Regions from separate parts of the Streptosporangium sp. NPDC023825 genome, predicted to be linked through region 1. Evidence: riboswitches for the same ligand, from Rfam matches in the RefSeq annotation. Region 1 holds a riboswitch; each other region holds the start of a gene.

Region 1 (5,611 bases):
AGCCGACGGTGCTGGCCGTGCCCCAGGAGATGCGGGGCAAGCTGGAGCCCGCCCAGTTCTTCCACGAGGTGCTCGACCACCGCTGGTACATGTCGGAGGAGGCCGGGAACGACGTCGGCCTGCCCGCCGCGGTGAATTCCTATGTGAAGAACATTCTTGTTTTCAAGCCGGACGAAAAGGCATTCATCACCGACGAGCCAACGGGTTGATTTCCATCCAGGGTGTATAACTTCCTACTCAGTTGGAGAATCGTACGCCTTCTCCTATCAAAGCCCTAGCCAGGAAGGCCGGTCACCGAGGGATTTCCCTACGCTGACCGGGCGACGCTTGAAGTCGCTGGCGAGGGAGAGCACGTGCTCGGAATCGAAGACTGCCTCACTGAGGTAATGGCCATCCCCGGCGCCCTGGACGCGATCCTCATCGATCAGACCAGCGGGACCGCGGTGGCCACCGGCGGTGCGAGCCGCCACGCCGACGTGGAGAGATCGGCCGCGGGGTTGAGCGAGACCCTGCGCGCGACCCTCGACGGGCTCGCCTTCGCCTCACCCGGCGGTACGGTCCGGATCAGCGACATGATCATCACCACGGACGGCGGCCACCATTTGCTGCGGCCGATGGAAACGCTTTTCGACGGCCCTCTGGTCATTTATGTCAGGCTCGATCTCGAACGCTCGAACCTGGCCCTGGCCCGCCACCGTCTCCAGGCCCTTTCCGGCCGTCTGATATCGACGTGAAATCATGCCGAACGTCGAGAACATCCTCAGCGGGCTCGCCGGCGACCACGCCACCGGTTCCCTGCGGCTCGGCAAGGCGGGGGTCATCTACCTCACCGACGGTCGCGTGACCTACGCCGAGAGCGCGGCGGCCCCCCGGCTGGAGGACCTGCTGGGCGCCTGCCGCGGGATATCCGCCCACGCCGTACGTCAGGTCAGGCAGGCCGCCGGACGCCGGCCGCCGGACGCGCGGACCCCCCAGCCGTCGGGGGGCGAGCAGCTGGTCGCGCAGGGCCTGCTCACCCGCGGGGAACTGGAGTTCTGCGTGCTGAGCGCGGTGCTCGACGCCGCGTACTTCCTGCTGCAGGCCACCGGGCACCGGCCCAGGTTCCGGCGGGGAGAGCTGCACTGGCTCGGACCGCAGTGGTACTTCGACGCGACCGGCCTGCTCCGGGAGTGCGAGCGAAGGAAGGCACAGTTGGAACAGACCTGGCCGTCCGCGGAGCTGGACACGCTCCCGGTCGTCCCGCTGGGGCGCATCAGCGCCCAGCGGGTGGTGCTGAGCTCGCTCCAGTGGGAGGTGCTCGTCGGAGCCGACTGCACGGCGACCCCGGCCGACCTGGCGCGCAAGCTGGGCCGTCCCGCGTACTCGGTACTGCTCGCCGTACGGCAGCTCGCCTCGTCCGGGCTGCTCCGCCTCCCGGAGCCCGCTCCGGCGGAGACTCCCGGGACTGCCGGGACTCCCGGGACCGCCGGGACTCCCGGGGCGCCGGACCCGCTGCCCAGGCGGACGAGGGGTGCCACGGAGATCCCCGCGGCCGCCGCGGGTTCTCCTGAGACCTCGGAGTGGCTCCCCAGGGCGAACGGGGACCCGGCCGACGTCAACCTGCTCATCCGGCTCAGGAACGCATTGGAGGCCATGACTTGAGCGACTTGAGCGACTTGAGCCCGGTCACATGCCGATAAGGCTGCGGACGCTGAAGCTGATCGGAAGGAGGATGCCGGTGGAACTGCGTGAGGAGATACGGCGCGAGATGGCGGCGCTGCGAGAACGCATACCCGACGTGAACGGAAGCATCGCGTGCAGCGTCGACGGTCTGACGATAGCGAGCGACCTGGAAAGGGACACCGAGCAGACCGGGGCGCTCTCCTCCGCGGTGCTGGCCCTCAGCCGCCGGATGACGAGCATGGCCGGCAAGGGCACCTTCGAGGAGACGTTGATCTCCGGCACCAACGGCTACGCGGCGTTCTACGCCGCCGGACCCAAGATCGTCCTCACAGTCCTGGCGCGCCCGGGGACCAACCTCGGGCTGCTCCGGCTGGAGGGCCGCAAGACGGCGGCCAGGCTGGCCGCCGCCAGCTCGCGCACATCGATACCCCAGTGATCGGAGACAGCAATGGGCAACATGGACATCTCGCTCAAGGAGATGATGACGATCGACGGTGCCGTCGGCGCGGTCGTCGTCGACTACAACAGCGGGATGGCGCTGGGCGCGCTCGGCGGGTCCAAGGACCTCGACCTCCAGATCGCGGCCGCGGGTAACACCGAGGTCGTCAAGGCCAAGATGCGGACCATGGAGTCGCTCGGCCTCAAGGACGGCATCGAGGACATCCTCATCACGCTCGGCACGCAGTACCACGTGATCCGCCCGATCGCGGGCCGGAGCGGCAAAGGGCTGTTCCTCTACCTGGCTCTCGACCGGAACCGGGCCAACCTCGCGCTCGCGCGGCACACCCTGCGCGGCATCGAGGAGAAGCTCGAAGTCTGATCCTCCGGTGCGGTCCGCGCCCCGGGAGGCACGGACCGCACCGGAGTCCTTTCCGCGTCTTTTCTGAGCGTTCCCGGAGGACTCCGGCGGAGGACTCCGGAGGGCGCCGGCTCAGCTCTTCCCGGCGCCGATCTCGGCGGCGCGGGCACCGGCGACGGCCACGCCGGCCGGGGCGTGCCAGGAGGCGGGCTCGACCATGACCTTGGGCTTGCCGGCCCACGGCCGCACCGCCGCGCTCACCGGCTGGGTCTGCACGCCTATCCCCAGTTGCTGGGCCTTGGCGAAGACGACCGTCGGAGGCTTGGCCGGGCTGGTGTCCCTGCGGCTCCAGGCACCGGTGGAGAACGCGACGGGGTGGTTCTTTATCCCCGTACCGTCACCCCACTTGGTGACCACGTACTGGATGTCGATGTGGCCCATCCCGCCGTTGCCGTCCACGCCGAGCGTGCTGGCGTTGAACGTTCCACCGGTCAGGTCGGCGAAGGTCTTGGCGTCGATGTCGATCATGATGCCCTGGTTCGAGGGGGAACCGGGGCCGCGGTCGCCGACGAAGAACTTGGCCTTCTTGCCCTTGTAGATGAGGTAACCCTCGGTGAGCAGGGGCCAGCTCGGGCTGGCGATCATGCCCTTCTGCATCGGCCGGCCGCTGGCGGGCAGCCCGGTGTCACCGGCCCGGCCGGAGGAGTCGTCCCAGAAGTAGGAGGCCGTGGTCGCGCCCTGGAGGAGGACGGACTCGGCGCTGGCCTTCGCCACCCCGACCTCGGGGTCGGCGGTGGCGGCGAAACAGGTGGAGGTGGGCAGCGCCACCGCGACACCGGTGGCGGCGAGGACGCTCGCGCCGACCAGGGCGGCGGCGGCGAGGCGGTTTCCGCGGGACTTGTTCTTCTGCCAGGTGAACTTGCTCAGGCCGTTCTTGTGCAAACCAAAGATGGGACGCATGGAGAAAAGGCTCTTTCGCGAGGGAACGGGGCAGCCACGTGCGACACACCGGAGTGGTGCGGTGGCGGGGACGCGCTCGTCGGAAAAGGGGGCGTAGCCGGAATCTCAGGCAATCGCTACGCGGAGCACGATCTGGAAGGTGCCGCGATCGGGCGCGGCGAGAAGGTACGGGGGGAAGGGGGAAAAGTTCAGGTGGCCGGCACGGACAAGGGCTGCACCGACGTGGTAACGCGGTGATCCATGAGGGGATCTCCTCTCCATCTCGTCTACCGGGTTAGCTGACGGGTTCGGGCGGTGGAGTTGCCCTACCGCCGCGTGGTCGCGGCGGATTCACCCCGGAAACGTGGTTCCCCGGCTCCGGGGCCCCTGAGGGACCCTCGGGATTCGACGTCGGCCGGCCGCTCCCTCTTGTGAAGGGCAGGTCGCCAACCGATAACTGTGGACACTACCCACCCAAACCGGACAAAGCAAAGCAAACACCATGAAAACCCCAGAAGATCTACCTACAAGCTTCAAGGAAGCCTCATCGATCGCCCCGCCAGGCCAACACCCGCCCTACCAGCACGGATGTCTCCCCCATCTCGGGATCCACCCCCGGAACCCCGTCCCGGAGCCCATTCCAGGGCCCCGCCCCCGGAGATCCACACGGGGAACATCCGCCCCGCGGGCCCGTCCCCGGCCGGTCCCGTCCCGTCCCGTCCCGTCCCGTGAAGGTTCACCCAAGGTCCCGCCCCGCAAAGGTCCGTTCAAGGAGAGCCCGTCCCGCGGACCGTCCCCGGCCGGCCGGTTCCGCCAGGTTCCAACCGGTCCCGCCCGGTCCCGCTCAGTCCCACCAGAACGACCAGGCGTTCCTGCCCTTGATCTGCTCGGCGTAGTCGATGAGGTTCCCCGCCCCCTGGATGATGCTGTCGGGGCAGAACGTCCAGTGCTCCGCGGCGACGTGCAGGGCGTGCTCGGAGGTGGTCGGGGGCGCGGCGACGCTGAGGTCGAGGGTGTTGAAACCCATGCCGACCACCCGCACCCCGAACCTGTCCTCCCAGCTCCGCACGACGGCCGCGAGCGGGACCATCCACTCGTTGTGGTTCAGGGCGCCCTGCCAGCCCATGACGGCGAGGGCGTCGGCCCCGCGCTCGACCGCGACGAGCCCGAGAGGGGTCCTGCGCTCGGCCACCAGCCCGGCGTACCAGTCGGCGACCACGCCGGGGTCGGCGGCGAGCCTTCCCGAGGGGGCCGGGCCGGGACACTCGGGGCCGAAAGGGTCGAGCAGTTCCAGCTGGTCGAGGTTGGCCTTGGCGATCCAGTCGGACCAGACCTCGGCCATGAACGCGGCGGCGTGGTAGTTGTCGATCTGACCGGCCGTGTCCGGGGCGATCTGGCCGGCCGACCAGGGCTGGACTGAGTCCTCCAGCAGCACCGGCCACAGGCCCGACCGCTCGTGCTGGGCCCTCAACCGCGCCCAGTACTCGCCGGAGACCGCCACCTCGCTGAGCCAGAACGCCGGACGGCGACGGACGGCGAGCTGGGCGTAACCGGGGTCGGGCCACACCACGTCCCCCGGCGGCAGCTCCACCGAGAGCCTCCGGCCGCCGCCCCCGCCGAGCCCGTCGCCGTCCTCGCTCCCGTCGGCTCCATCGGCGAACAGCTGGCCCAGAACTGGCGGAAGTCGCTCGCTCTCGCAATCGCTCATCTCTACCGATCCGATCCTGACCACGGACCAATTTTGGCCTGTCAACCATCCCGAGGGACAGTTCTGCCCTGGTCCAGGCAAAAATTATCGGTAGTGGGGAGAAACGGAACCGGGCGGGTGCCCGTCCTCCGCCGTCCCGCCCGGCAGGTCGGCCACGGTTTGTTGTGCAGTGCAGAACGTTGTGCTGCAAAGTGGCCGCAGGACGGTGTACTCGCCTACCTTGACCAGGTATTCGATTGCCGGATCACAATGGGAAGCCGCGATGAGTGAGCCCGCCCCGGAACGCAACCAGTCGGCCTCGCTCCGACGTGCCCTCGCCGTCCTCGGGCACGTACGCGACCACGCGGGCGCGGGCCACGGCCTGTCGCTCACCCGGCTCGCCGAGGCGCTCGACATGTCCAAGAGCACGGTGCTCCGGCTGGCCGCCCCGCTCATCGAGGCCAGGCTCCTGGAGCGTGACCGCAGGAGCGGCGCCTACCGGCTGGGCAGCGGCGCCCTGCACC
Region 2 (5,611 bases), on a different contig from region 1:
CCCCGCCGACCGGCACGACCTTGATGCCCATGACCATCTTGCCGACCGTCTGCCCGCCCCGGCTGAGCATGAAGAACTCGTAGGCCACATAGATGGCCCCGGTGAGCAGCGAGCTGAGGATTGCGGCGAGGACGTAGCCGGTCCCCCCCGTGGAGACACCCGTCTCCATGTTGAAGGCGAAGGGCGTCACGACGATGGCGGCGATCACCGCGTTGATGATGAGAAGCGGGATCACCAGGATGATCCCGTCGATGATCCTCGCCAGCAGGCGCTGCCACCACTCGGCGAGCGGGGCGGGAGCCCCGGGAGGACCGCCGTAGGGCTGGCCGTAGCCCTGCTGCCCGTACGCGGGCTGCTGGTGGCCGTAGCCCTGCTGCCCGTAGTCGGACTGCTGGCCGTAACCGGGCTGCTGGCCGTACTGCTGCTGCCCGTAGTCGGGCTGCTGGCCATAGCCCGGCTGGGGCTGCTGCTGCCCGTATCCGGGCTGCTGGCCGTACCCCTGCTGCTGGCCGTACCCCTGCTGCTGGCCGTAGCCCTGCTGCTCGTGGGAGGACTGCTGGCCGTAACCGGGCTGCTGGCCGTATCCGGGCTGCTGCCCGTACGCGCCGGTCCCGCCCTGCTGGCCGTACCCCTGCTGCTGGCCGTAGCCCTGCTGCTCGTGGGAGGACTGCTGGCCGTATCCAGGCTGCTGCCCGTACGCGCCGGTCCCGCCCTGCTGGCCGTACCCCTGCTGCTGGCCGTAGCCCTGCTGCCCGTAGTCGGGCTGCTGGCCGTAACCCTGCTGCTGGCCGTATCCGGGCTGCTGCCCGTACGCGCCGGTCCCGCCCTGCTGGCCGTATCCGGGCTGGCTCTGCCCTGGGCCGGTGTTCGGCTGTGAGGCCTCCGACCTGTACCCCACGACTGTCACGTCAGGGTCGAGTTCGCCAGGGGCTCGACCCGCGTTGTACTGTCCGTAATCCGGCTGCCCCGACGGTGTGCGATCGCGGTCGGGATCATCCTGTGGATACGGCGGCTGTCCGGTGCTCACCGCGTCACCTCACTTAGACTGCGCATGTGGCAAATGTCAGACGCACATGCATGCTGCTGCACAAGGTATCGACATAGGTATCAACAGTCACCTTTCCGATCAGTCAGCTCTAAAGTCACCAGAGTCGGGCTCGCGTGTCAGGTGCAGCAGCATCCGGGTGTTTCCCAAGGTGTTGGGCTTGACGTGTTCCAGCTCGAGGAACTCCGCCACACCCTCGTCATAGGAGGCGAGAAGTTCGGCGTAGACCTCCGGGGCGACGGGCGTGCCCTGGATCTCCCGGAATCCGTGCCGGGCGAAGAACTCGACCTCGAAGGTCAGGCAGAAGACCCGCCGCAGGCCCAGCTCCGCGGCCGTGCGAATGAGCGCGGAGACGATCCGGTGGCCGATTCCCATTCCCCTGCGGGTCGGATCGACGGCGACGGTGCGGATCTCGGCCAGATCCTCCCAGAGGACGTGGAGGGCCCCGCAGCCGATCACCTCCCCCTCCGCGTCGGTGGCGACCCAGAACTCCTGGACGTCCTCGTACAGGGTGACGGTGGCCTTCTCCAGCAGGCGCCGGCCGGCACCGCCGTAGGTGTCGACGAGCCGCCTGACGGCCCGCACGTCCTGGGTGCGGGCGCGGCGGACCGTGATCTCGGCGCCCGCCCCCTGCCCGGGCGAACCCCGCTCCGCCCCCGCGGACCCGGCGCGCCGCTCCCCGTCGCCGGAGGCGCGAACGGCCGGCACGGGAGAATGCTCAGCAAGCTGCTCCATGACCGTTCAGCGTACGTCCTCACCGGTCTTCAATTACGGCTCACCCTTAACTCGCAGCTCGAAGACCGCACATGACCCTTGGCAGTCGCTTTACCACTCTCGGTGTGCGGCACCTCTCATGTGCCGCAGCTCACCTTTGGCACGGTCCCGGACCTGGGAAGACCTCCGCCACACCCGTCACACGAGAAGCAAAGGCAGCGTAATGGCCATGTTGATCATTTTGAGGTGTGATCTTTTCGTGACACCTCGGTTGCGAAACCTCTACTGAATTCGCAGTTCTGGTTGAGCAGGAACCACGGGTGCACTAATCTCCGTGCTCGATGTCAGAGACGTAAAAAGCCTGACCCGCCGAATCTCCCGCGGGGGAACCGGGGACCCACCACGTCCTCCGGGGTGAATCCGAGTGCCACCGGCGCACCCGGTAGGGCTGCCTCCGGCCCGAACCCGTCAGCTAACCCGGTAGGCGGCCGAGGAGAGGAGCCTGTTGGTGAAGCGCACGCGCGACCGCGGAGGAAAGCATTCGGGCCACGAGGCCCGCGCTCGAGGACGCGCGCCGCGAGGGCTGCGCCGTCGCATGGCGGTCGTCGGCCTGGCATTCGCCACCCTGACCCTCGGCACCCCGCTGGTGGCCGCCACCGCGGACCCCGAGCCCAGCCTCCAGCAGCTGGCCAAACAGGCCGAGAAGCTGCACCAGGAGATCGGCGTCCTCGCGGAGCGCTACAACGGCGAGCGGGTCAAGCTCAAGCAGGCCCAGCGGGCCGCCGAGAGCGCCAAGAAGACCCTCGCGTCGAGCGAGTCCGAGCTGGCCTCCCGTCGCACCAAGGCCACCCTCCTGGCGCAGAGCACCTACATGTCGGGCGGCCTGAACTCCGGGCTCGCCTTCACGCAGGCCACCGATCCCGACACCTTCCTCGACCAGGCCACCACCAACTACGCGCTCCAGCAGCAGCAGAGCGAGGAGGTCGCCCAGGTGAGCCGGGCGATCGAGGCCGCCGAGCGGGCCCAGGCCAGCGCCAAGGCCAGGACCGCGGAGGTCAAGAAGCTTCTGGCGGAGATCGACGGCAACCGGACCAAGATCGAGCGGTTGGTCGACCGGGTCGAGAGCGACCTGTTCAGCGAGGTGCGCACCAGGGCCGTCAGCAACAGGGGCGCCCGGGTGAAGACGAACGTGCCCATCGTCGGCAGCGGCAAGGCCGCGGAGGCCACCCGCTGGGCGCTCACCCAGCAGCTGAAGCCGTACGTCTGGGGCGCCGAGGGGCCCAACTCCTTCGACTGCTCCGGCCTGGTCATGTGGGCCTACCAGAAGGTCGGCATCAGCCTGCCGCACTACACCGGCGACCAGTGGACCGCGGGCACCCACGTATCCAGGAAAGAGCTGCGCCCCGGCGACCTGGTCTTCTTCTACAGCGACCTGCACCACGTCGGGATCTACATCGGCGCGGGCCTGATGGTCCACGCCCCCCAGACGGGTGACGTCGTCCACATCACCACGATCGACAACCGGCCCTTCGTCGGAGGCGTCCGCATCGCCGCCTGAACCGGCGTCGGCGACCGGGTCCGCGGGCGTGTCCGGCCCGCACGCGTGTCCGGCCCGACCTGCCGGACACGCGGCGGTGCGTCAGATCAGGCGGCGGCGGGCCGCCCAGGCCACGGCCTCGATCGCCGTGGCGACGCCGATGCGGTCGCAGATGCCCCTGAGCCTGCGCCTGACCGTCCGGCCGCTGATGTCGAGGCGACGCCCTACCCGATCGACCGTGACACCCTTGGCGAGCTCGGCCAGCAGCACGAGGTCGTCGTCGCTGAGACCGATATCGCTCATGCCCAGGGGGCTGTCGCCATGGCGTGAATCCACTTCTGGATATGCCATCAAGAGTCACTCCCCCCACTCTGGAAACCGGGTGCGAGACGCCGGAAATGAATACCGTCCGCCAGGAACGGTAAACGCCTTGTTCAAAGGTCGTCAAGTTCCACTCTTCATAGCGTGCGTCCAGTATTGACATAGCAGGCGCTACGTGAAGTACTCATGATATGTCAGTGCCTTTGCGGCTATGTCATGATCAAGCCCAGGCACGAGCCGGCAGGCGTCCCTGGCTGCGACGACCGAAGTCCTGGCAGAACAAGGTTTCGCCGGAACCGCCGCCCCGCCGGGCACCCCGAAGCCGCCCCCTCGGGGATCCGGCCCGCCCGCATTTCTCGGGAAAAATTGATCTCTTCCCGGCGACCATGTCCTCACCGCCTTGACGGCACACCACGGATAACGCGGAAATATGAGGGTCAAGAGTGGAGCTTTGCGGCATTCGCGAAGTGCCACGTGGCGACGACGGAACGTCCGGGCGATATTGGCCCTACTGGAAAGGGATTTCTGCACCATACGGAAATGCGTCCGATATTGCGCGGGATCATGGGTTCAACGGCCGTCTCCCACCCGCCGGGTGCGCCCGGGCGCCTCGGCCGCCTCCGCGGGGAACCACCCCGACCCGTGAGGGTCGGTGAGGGCGCTTCGCTCGGGGACCCCGGGGCGCTCGCACGGGGAACGGCCCGGAGACGGCCGGGGAACCGCTCCACCGCGACCCGGCCGCGCGGCTCGTGCTCCGGCTCGCGTCCACCGGCGCGGGACGGCCCGGGAAGGCCCGGGACGCGGGTCGGCGGAGGGGGCGGCGCGGCGCCGCCCGGTACGGCCGACCAGGCTCTCGGGCGCTCTCCCGGCCCGGCGCCCCACGGGATCCCGGCCGGATCACGCCCCGAGCCCGAGCGGTGACCGGGGTCGGCAGGGATCGCGTCCGGCCTCGTCCCCGGCGCGCGCACGGCCGGGGACCCGCCGCCTCCGCCCGGGGACCCGCCGTCGCCGCTCGCCGTCGCCGGGCGACGCCGCCCCTCATGGCGGTGGCACCGGGCCGTGGTGCCCGGCCCGGTGCCACCGTACGGGGATAACGTCCTCGCGCGCCGCCCGCCGGATTCAGCCGGTCGGCTTGACCAGCGGGAACAGGATGGTCTCGCGGATGTTCTTGCCGGTGAAGGCCATGACGAGGCGGTCGATGCCGAGCCCCATGCCGCCGGTGGGCGGCATCGCATATTCCAGGGCCGTGAGGAAGTCCTCGTCAAGCTGCATGGCCTCGACGTCGCCGCCCGCGGCGAGCAGGGACTGCTCGGTGAGGCGGCGGCGCTGCTCGACCGGGTCGACCAGCTCCGAGTAGCCGGTGCCCAGCTCGGTGCCGAAACCGATCAGGTCCCACTTCTCGGTGAGGAGCGGGTTGTCCCGGTGGGTGCGGGCCAGCGGGGAGGTCTCCAGCGGATAGTCCATGACGAACGTGGGCTGGACGAGCGTGTGCTCGACGAGGGCCTCGAAGATCTCCTGGACGAGCTTGCCCTGACCCCACTTGGCGTCCCAGTGGATCTCTCGCGCGTCCGCGAGCTTGCGGACGTGCTCCAGGGGCGTCTCGGTGGTGACCTCCTCGCCCAGCGCCTCGGAGACCGACCCGTACAGGGTGATCCGAGGCCACTTCGCCAGACCGAGGTCGATCTCCTGGCCCTGGTGGACGACCACGGAGTGGCCGAGTGCGGCCAGCACGGCCCTCTGGATCATCCGCTGGGTCAGGTCGGCGATGTCGTTGTAGTCGAGATACGTGCCGTACGCCTCCAGCATCGTGAACTCGGGGTTGTGGGTGGAGTCCGCGCCCTCGTTGCGGAAGTTGCGGTTGATCTCGAAGACCTTCTCCAGACCGCCGACCACCAGCCGCTTGAGGTAGAGCTCGATCGCGATGCGGAGGTAGAGCTCCATGTCGTACGCGTTGATGTGGGTCTTGAAGGGCCTCGCCGTGGCTCCGCCGTGGA
Region 3 (5,611 bases), on a different contig from region 1:
CCCGAACTCGGCGACCAGCCCGGCGGCCCGGCGGGCGACGGCGGGCGACGGCAGCATCAGCGAGGTCGGGTGCCGCACGACGGGGTACGGCTGGCGCAGGTCGAAGGCCGCGCTGCCGGCCCACCGGGGAGCGTAGACGACGACGGAACCGGGCGGGCGGCGGGCGATGAGACCGTACACGAACGACTGGATCCCCCCCGCGCGGGGCGGGAAGTCGTTCGTGACGACCAGCGTGCGGCTCACGGTTCGGGGAGGCCGTTCAGCCTCGCCCAGGATCGCGCCAGGGCGATGCGCTGCGGCGTCGTGGGGTGCGATGCATAAAGTACATATTCGACTAGATCGGGCGACAAATCCGAAATGTTGGTAGCCGCCAGTCGTTTCTGCATGGCGACGAACGTCGCCGGGTCCCTGGTCAGGTCCAGCGCGTGCACGTCCGCACGGGCCTCGATCTGCCTGCTCACCAGGTTCTGGGCCGGTCCCGACAGGACGGTGGCCAGGCTCAGCAACCCCATGACCAGGCCCACCGCCCTCGGGTCACCCAGGGAGGAGATCCCCGCCCTGCGCCGTACGACCCCCGCGGAGGTCACCGCGTAGAGCAGGCACGCCCCGAACGCCGCGCCCAGGCCGCCGACGAGCGTTCCCGACAGCACGTCGCCCGCCTTGGCGTGGCCCAGCTCGTGGGCGACCACCAGCTCGACCTCGCCGGCGGGCGCGCGGAGCAGCGTGTCGTAGACCACGATCCTGCGGGTCGCGCCGAATCCGGAGACGTAGGCGTTGAGCGCGGTGGTCCGCCGGGAGGCGTCGGCGACGAGCACGTTCTCGACGGGCACACCGTCCCTGGCGGCCATGGCGAGCAGGTCGTCGCGGAGTTGCCCGGCCTCCAGCGGCCTGAAGTCGTTGAAGACCGGCTCGATGAGCACCGGGTAGGCGAAGGAGGCCACCACGGTCAGGACGAACGCCCCGGCCGCGGCGGGGATCCACCAGCGCCGGTAGCGCCGCGCCAGGGCGATCACCGCCAGCACCATGATCGCGGTCAGCGCGGTGCCGATGCCGGTGCTCTTGGCCCGGTCGGCCGCCCACGCCGGCCAGGCCTGGGTGGACAGCCCGAAGTCGCGCAGGTAGCTCTCCGACCACATCCCCAGGGGCCAGCGCAGGATCGCCACGGCCACCGACAGCGCCAGCACGCCGAGGAGCGCCCGCAGCCACCAGGGGCCCGGCAGCCGGCCGGCGAGCCGCGCGCCCAGCGGGGTGGCGACCAGCACCCCCGCCACGACCAGCGTCAGGCCGAGCGACAGGTAACCGGGAACGCTGACCAGCGCGTCGAACGTCTCGGCCCTGGCGATCTGCTCGGCGGTGAAGTCGCGGGCCGGATCGGGGACGACGGCCGGGGCCCCCTCGGGCAGCGCCCTCCAGGGCGTGGTGAACGCCACGACCGCCACCGTGACCACCCCCAGGACGGCCAGCGCCCACCCCGCCGACCGCACGCCCGCGGGCGTGTCCGTCGTGCTCAGCGTCACGTGAGTTCCTCCCTGAGGTAGTCGCGCCAGGCTCGGGTGAACTCGGCCACCGGCAGGCCCAGCGTGCTGTCGACATCGCTACCGTAGAGCCTCACCAGGGCCTTCTCGCCGAAGCGCTCCGCGACGAACCGGCAGGCGAGCCACGCCTCCTCGTACGCCTGCGCGAGCCTCGGCGCGCCGGGGGCGAAGTCGGCCGGGACGGGGAGCCTGGCGGGCAGGACGCCCGAGCGCACCTCGGCGGCCAGCTCGGCGGCGGCCGTGCGCACCGCGATCCCGGCGTCGCGGTAGCCCGCGTAGTCGGCGAAGCCCTCCGACAGCCACATCGGCACCCGGCCGCCGCGCGTCGCGCCGGTGGCCACGTGGGCGAGCTCGTGGGTGATCACCACGTCCCTGCCGGTCGCGGTGAGCCGGGCGTACCCCGACGGCAGGACGATCACCCGGTCCGCGGTCGCCATCGCGGCCAGGCCGCGGGTGCTCCCGGCCCCGGCGAGCGCCGCGGCCTCGGCGTCGGTGGCGGGGAAGAGGACCACCGCGGGGACCGGCCCCCAGATCGCCGCGATCGTCGCGCGGGCCCGGTCGGCCCTGGCCGCCAGGTCCCGCAGGACGGCGGACGGGACGCCGTGGCCGATCACGAGGGAGTGCTCGCCCCGGACGGTGACCGCGGCGCCCGGCCACAGGTCGCGGGGATCGCGCGGGCTCCGGGAGGCGTACGGGACAGGCGGAGGGGTCCGGGCGCCGTACGGGTCAAGGGAGCGGGGGGCGCGTGGAAGGGGCGCGGCTCCGGCCAGGAGAGGTCCCGTCCCGGCGAACGGACCGGCGCTCATCAGCGCCAGCATCCCGGCGAGCACGGCGCGGCGCCCTTTCGGGACGGACATACGAGCCGATGGTACTCGACCGGCATGGAGCGGCCCCGGCCCTCCTGGTGGAGGGCCGGGGCCGCTTTTCCGTGCTCGGGCGCGTGCTCGGGCATGTGCTCGAGCGCGTGCCCGGACGCGGGCTCAGGCTCAGGTTCCGAACCTGGGCTCCGTGCTCACGCGTGGATCCCGGGCCCCGCGCTCACGCGCGGGCCTTGGGCTCCGTGCGGGGCTCAGGCCCCGGGCCGTACCGCTCCGGCGAAGGAGGACCTGTAGTAGCCCGCCAGCCTCACGATACGGACCGTCTTGCCGCTGCTCGGCGAGTGGACCATCCTGCCCTTGCCGACGTACATGCCGACATGGCCCTTTCCACTGAAGAACAGCAGGTCACCGGGGTGCAACTTGCTCCACGAGACCTTTTTCCTGATCGACCTGTACTGGCTGTGCGTGATCCTGGGAAGGGACACGCCCGCCTTCCGCCAGGCGTACCGGACGAGCCCCGAGCAGTCGAACGCTCCGGGACCGGAGGCTCCCCACCGGTACGGATCGCCGATCTGCTTCTTGGCCGCCGAGACCGCCTTACCGGCCCGGATCCTCTGCAGTGCCGCCCTGCTCTTTTTGGCCTTGCCCTTGGCCTTGGACTCAGCCTTGGTCCCGGCCTGGGAGGCGGTCTTGTTGGTGCTCTCGGCCTTCTCGGAGACACCGGCCGCGCTGTTGACCAGTATCTCGGAGGGGCCGTCCACCGCCTGCGCCGCCGTGGGCCCCAGGGTGACCGCTCCGGCTGAGGCGGTCAGGGTGAGGGCGATGCCGCCGAGGGAAAGGCGGAAAAGGCGCGACAGACGGGGGTTGTACGGGGTGGTAGACAGGATTTCTCCTTGGGACTTCCACTGATGCCTACCGGGTTAGCTGACGGATTCGGGCTTGGAAGATGCCCTACGGCAAAACGCGCCGATTCACCCCTGGCCACGCTGTATCGGGCCTTTTGGGTCCCCGGTTCCATGCCTCCTGGCTGCATAGATTCGGCGGGCCGCCGCGATGAGCCCTGCCCCCGGGTGGGGGCACGGCGGCCGATTGGATTTCTATAGGGACACCGGCCCGAAGACCGACATTCGCCGCGACGGCGTGGCTTGCACGTCGCGACGCCAGAAGTTACCCCGATCTCCAACTTTCGGCAAAGCATTCGCCAAATTGGGAGATCGACAACCTCTCTTGATCTTCCTGTTACCCCTGCTTAATGGCTATTTATGCTATTGAGATATGACTCTCGTCACACCCTTCTCGCCAGTCCGACAAATCACGATTTATGTAATCTTCATCACACTCACCGCTGATGGAGCGGTCCCGCATGATCCGGCCGGCTGGCCTCAGCGTCCGACGCGCGTGCGGGCGCCGTGGACCGACTCCCGGAAGTCCGCCCGGCGATCTCGAATCCGGCGGCGTCGAGCATCCGTTCGGGGAGCCACCCGAAGGTGCCGTACCCGGTGCGCAGATGCTCGGCACAGTCGTCGCGGGTGCAGCCCAGCGCGGGCGTGGCTCAGCGCGGGTGCAGCCCAGCGCGAGTGCAGCCCAGCGCGGCATCGCCCGCCACGCCGTCGAGCCGGCGGCCGAGCACGGCGTCGGCGTCGGCGTCGAGGCGCCCGGGACCGGCGCACGCGAGCTCGTCGGGCGTCGATGGCTTGATCATGTTCCGATGCCGGCGGTGCCGCCGCGTCCGGCACACCCGGTTTCCCGGCGTCCCATCACGCGCGAGACGGGGCCGGCGCACCGGTTTACCCGGCGTCCTGTCACGCGCGAGACGGGCCGGCACATCCCGTTTCCCGGCGTCCCGTCACACGCCAGGCGGGGCCGGGACGCCCCCGGTGGGAGCGCGGCCCGGCCCGGTCAGGGGCGGACGGCTCCGACGATGCGGCGGCCGTAGGCGGACAGCGGGACGACCTTGACGACGTCGCCGGTCTGCGGGGCGTGCACGATCTGGCCGTTGCCCGCGTACATGCTGACATGGCCGAGACCCTCGCTGAAGATGAGGTCGCCCGGCTGGAGTTCGCTCAGCGAGACCTTGCGGCTCGCGCCCCAGCTCCACTGCTCCCAGGTCGTGCGGGGGAGGCTGACTCCCCCGCTGCGCCAGGCGCTCTGGACCAGGCCGGAGCAGTCCCAGCCGCGCGGGCCCGTGCCGCCGTACTGGTAGGGCTTGCCGACCTGGGCGAAAGCGAACTGCAGGGCGGCGCGGGCGTTGCCCGAGGCGGAACCGTCGTACTGGATCCCGGCGCTCTCGGGGTTGCCCGTCCTGAAGGCGTTGAGCTCGCGCAGGATCTTCGTCTGGGCCTTGACCATCTTGTCGGCCTTGGCCTTCTCCCTGGCCAGCTCGTCACGCGTCTCGTCGGCCTCGGCCAGCGCCTTCTTGGCCTGGTCCCGGCTGGTCCGCAGCACCTTGGTGGCCTCGTCGAAGGCGTTCAGGGACTGGGCGCGGGAGGTGGACATCTGGTCGGCGGCGGCCAGACCGCTCAGCAGGGCGCCGGGGTCGGTCTGGTAGATCATGCCTTCCCAGCCGTTGACCACGCCGACCTGGTAGGTGCTGACGGCCATCGTGACGAGCTCCTTGCGCAGCCCGGCCACCTGCTCGTTCTGACGGGTCAGGTCGTCGTTGAGCGTCTTGTACTTCTTCCTGGCCCGCTTCCACTTCTCCGAGGCCTGGTTGTACTTCTCGACGACCTGGTCGGCCTGCTCGTTGAGCTTCTCCAGCTTCTTCTTGGCCTGGGCGGCCGTCGGCCTCGGATCGGCGGCCGCTCCGCCCACCGGCAGCGTCAGCAACGCGAGAGCGAGCCCGGCCGCCACCGGTATCCGAATCAGTCCAACCGGCAAACCCGCCACGGCCACGTCAACGCCTCCCGACTGCACCAGACCTGCGGCGAATAGTACAGAAGAAGTAATGATTGACTCACCTTTTTGCCGGGTTTGCTCCTTAAGCTCAGATGAAACCCTTTACCCGCGACCGGCGGCGCCCGTCTCACGACCGGCGGCGCCCCGGCCGCGGGGGCCGTCCGCCCCGGACCCCGCCCGGTCGCGCTACCCGCAGGTGGCGATGTCGCAGATCTTGGCGGTCATCTTCTTCGCGTCACGCAGCTGAACGGTCCAGTCGCTCCTCGCGGGCTTGGCGTACTCACCCGCCCAGAGGTAGACCACGACGGCGTTGCCCTTCCTGACCAGCACGCTCCGGTCGCCGCCCACCCCGGCCTTCTTCCC

The links. Region 1 has a riboswitch for cyclic di-AMP ahead of AB0G15_RS10590 (hypothetical protein). Riboswitches for the same ligand answer to the same signal wherever they lie in the genome.
Region 2: another riboswitch for cyclic di-AMP. It lies ahead of AB0G15_RS15450 (NlpC/P60 family protein); the one in region 1 lies ahead of AB0G15_RS10590 (hypothetical protein).
Region 3: another riboswitch for cyclic di-AMP. It lies ahead of AB0G15_RS07480 (C40 family peptidase); the one in region 1 lies ahead of AB0G15_RS10590 (hypothetical protein).

The regions. Positions count from the first base shown of each region.
Region 1 is NZ_JBFAAE010000008.1:177,681-183,291, forward strand. Features, by position in the region: gene AB0G15_RS10565 (DUF4032 domain-containing protein) at 1-209, shown strand, start outside; gene AB0G15_RS10570 (roadblock/LC7 domain-containing protein) at 354-734, shown strand; gene AB0G15_RS10575 (hypothetical protein) at 739-1,641, shown strand; gene AB0G15_RS10580 (roadblock/LC7 domain-containing protein) at 1,712-2,098, shown strand; gene AB0G15_RS10585 (hypothetical protein) at 2,111-2,482, shown strand; gene AB0G15_RS10590 (hypothetical protein) at 2,594-3,421, opposite strand; cyclic di-AMP (ydaO/yuaA leader) riboswitch at 3,670-3,821, opposite strand; gene AB0G15_RS10595 (DUF4253 domain-containing protein) at 4,245-5,108, opposite strand; gene AB0G15_RS10600 (IclR family transcriptional regulator) at 5,371-5,611, shown strand, end outside.
Region 2 is NZ_JBFAAE010000014.1:90,185-95,795, reverse strand. Features, by position in the region: gene AB0G15_RS15460 (RDD family protein) at 1-898, opposite strand, end outside; gene AB0G15_RS15455 (amino-acid N-acetyltransferase) at 1,127-1,780, opposite strand; cyclic di-AMP (ydaO/yuaA leader) riboswitch at 2,117-2,262, shown strand; gene AB0G15_RS15450 (NlpC/P60 family protein) at 2,355-3,317, shown strand; gene AB0G15_RS15445 (LuxR C-terminal-related transcriptional regulator) at 3,399-3,599, opposite strand; gene lysX (bifunctional lysylphosphatidylglycerol synthetase/lysine--tRNA ligase LysX) at 4,737-5,611, opposite strand, start outside.
Region 3 is NZ_JBFAAE010000005.1:265,264-270,874, reverse strand. Features, by position in the region: gene AB0G15_RS07495 (glycosyltransferase family 4 protein) at 1-243, opposite strand, end outside; gene AB0G15_RS07490 (M48 family metallopeptidase) at 240-1,517, opposite strand; gene AB0G15_RS07485 (hypothetical protein) at 1,514-2,392, opposite strand; gene AB0G15_RS07480 (C40 family peptidase) at 2,605-3,114, opposite strand; cyclic di-AMP (ydaO/yuaA leader) riboswitch at 3,248-3,406, opposite strand; gene AB0G15_RS07475 (hypothetical protein) at 3,906-4,055, opposite strand; gene AB0G15_RS07470 (NlpC/P60 family protein) at 4,253-5,203, opposite strand; gene AB0G15_RS07465 (hypothetical protein) at 5,435-5,611, opposite strand, start outside.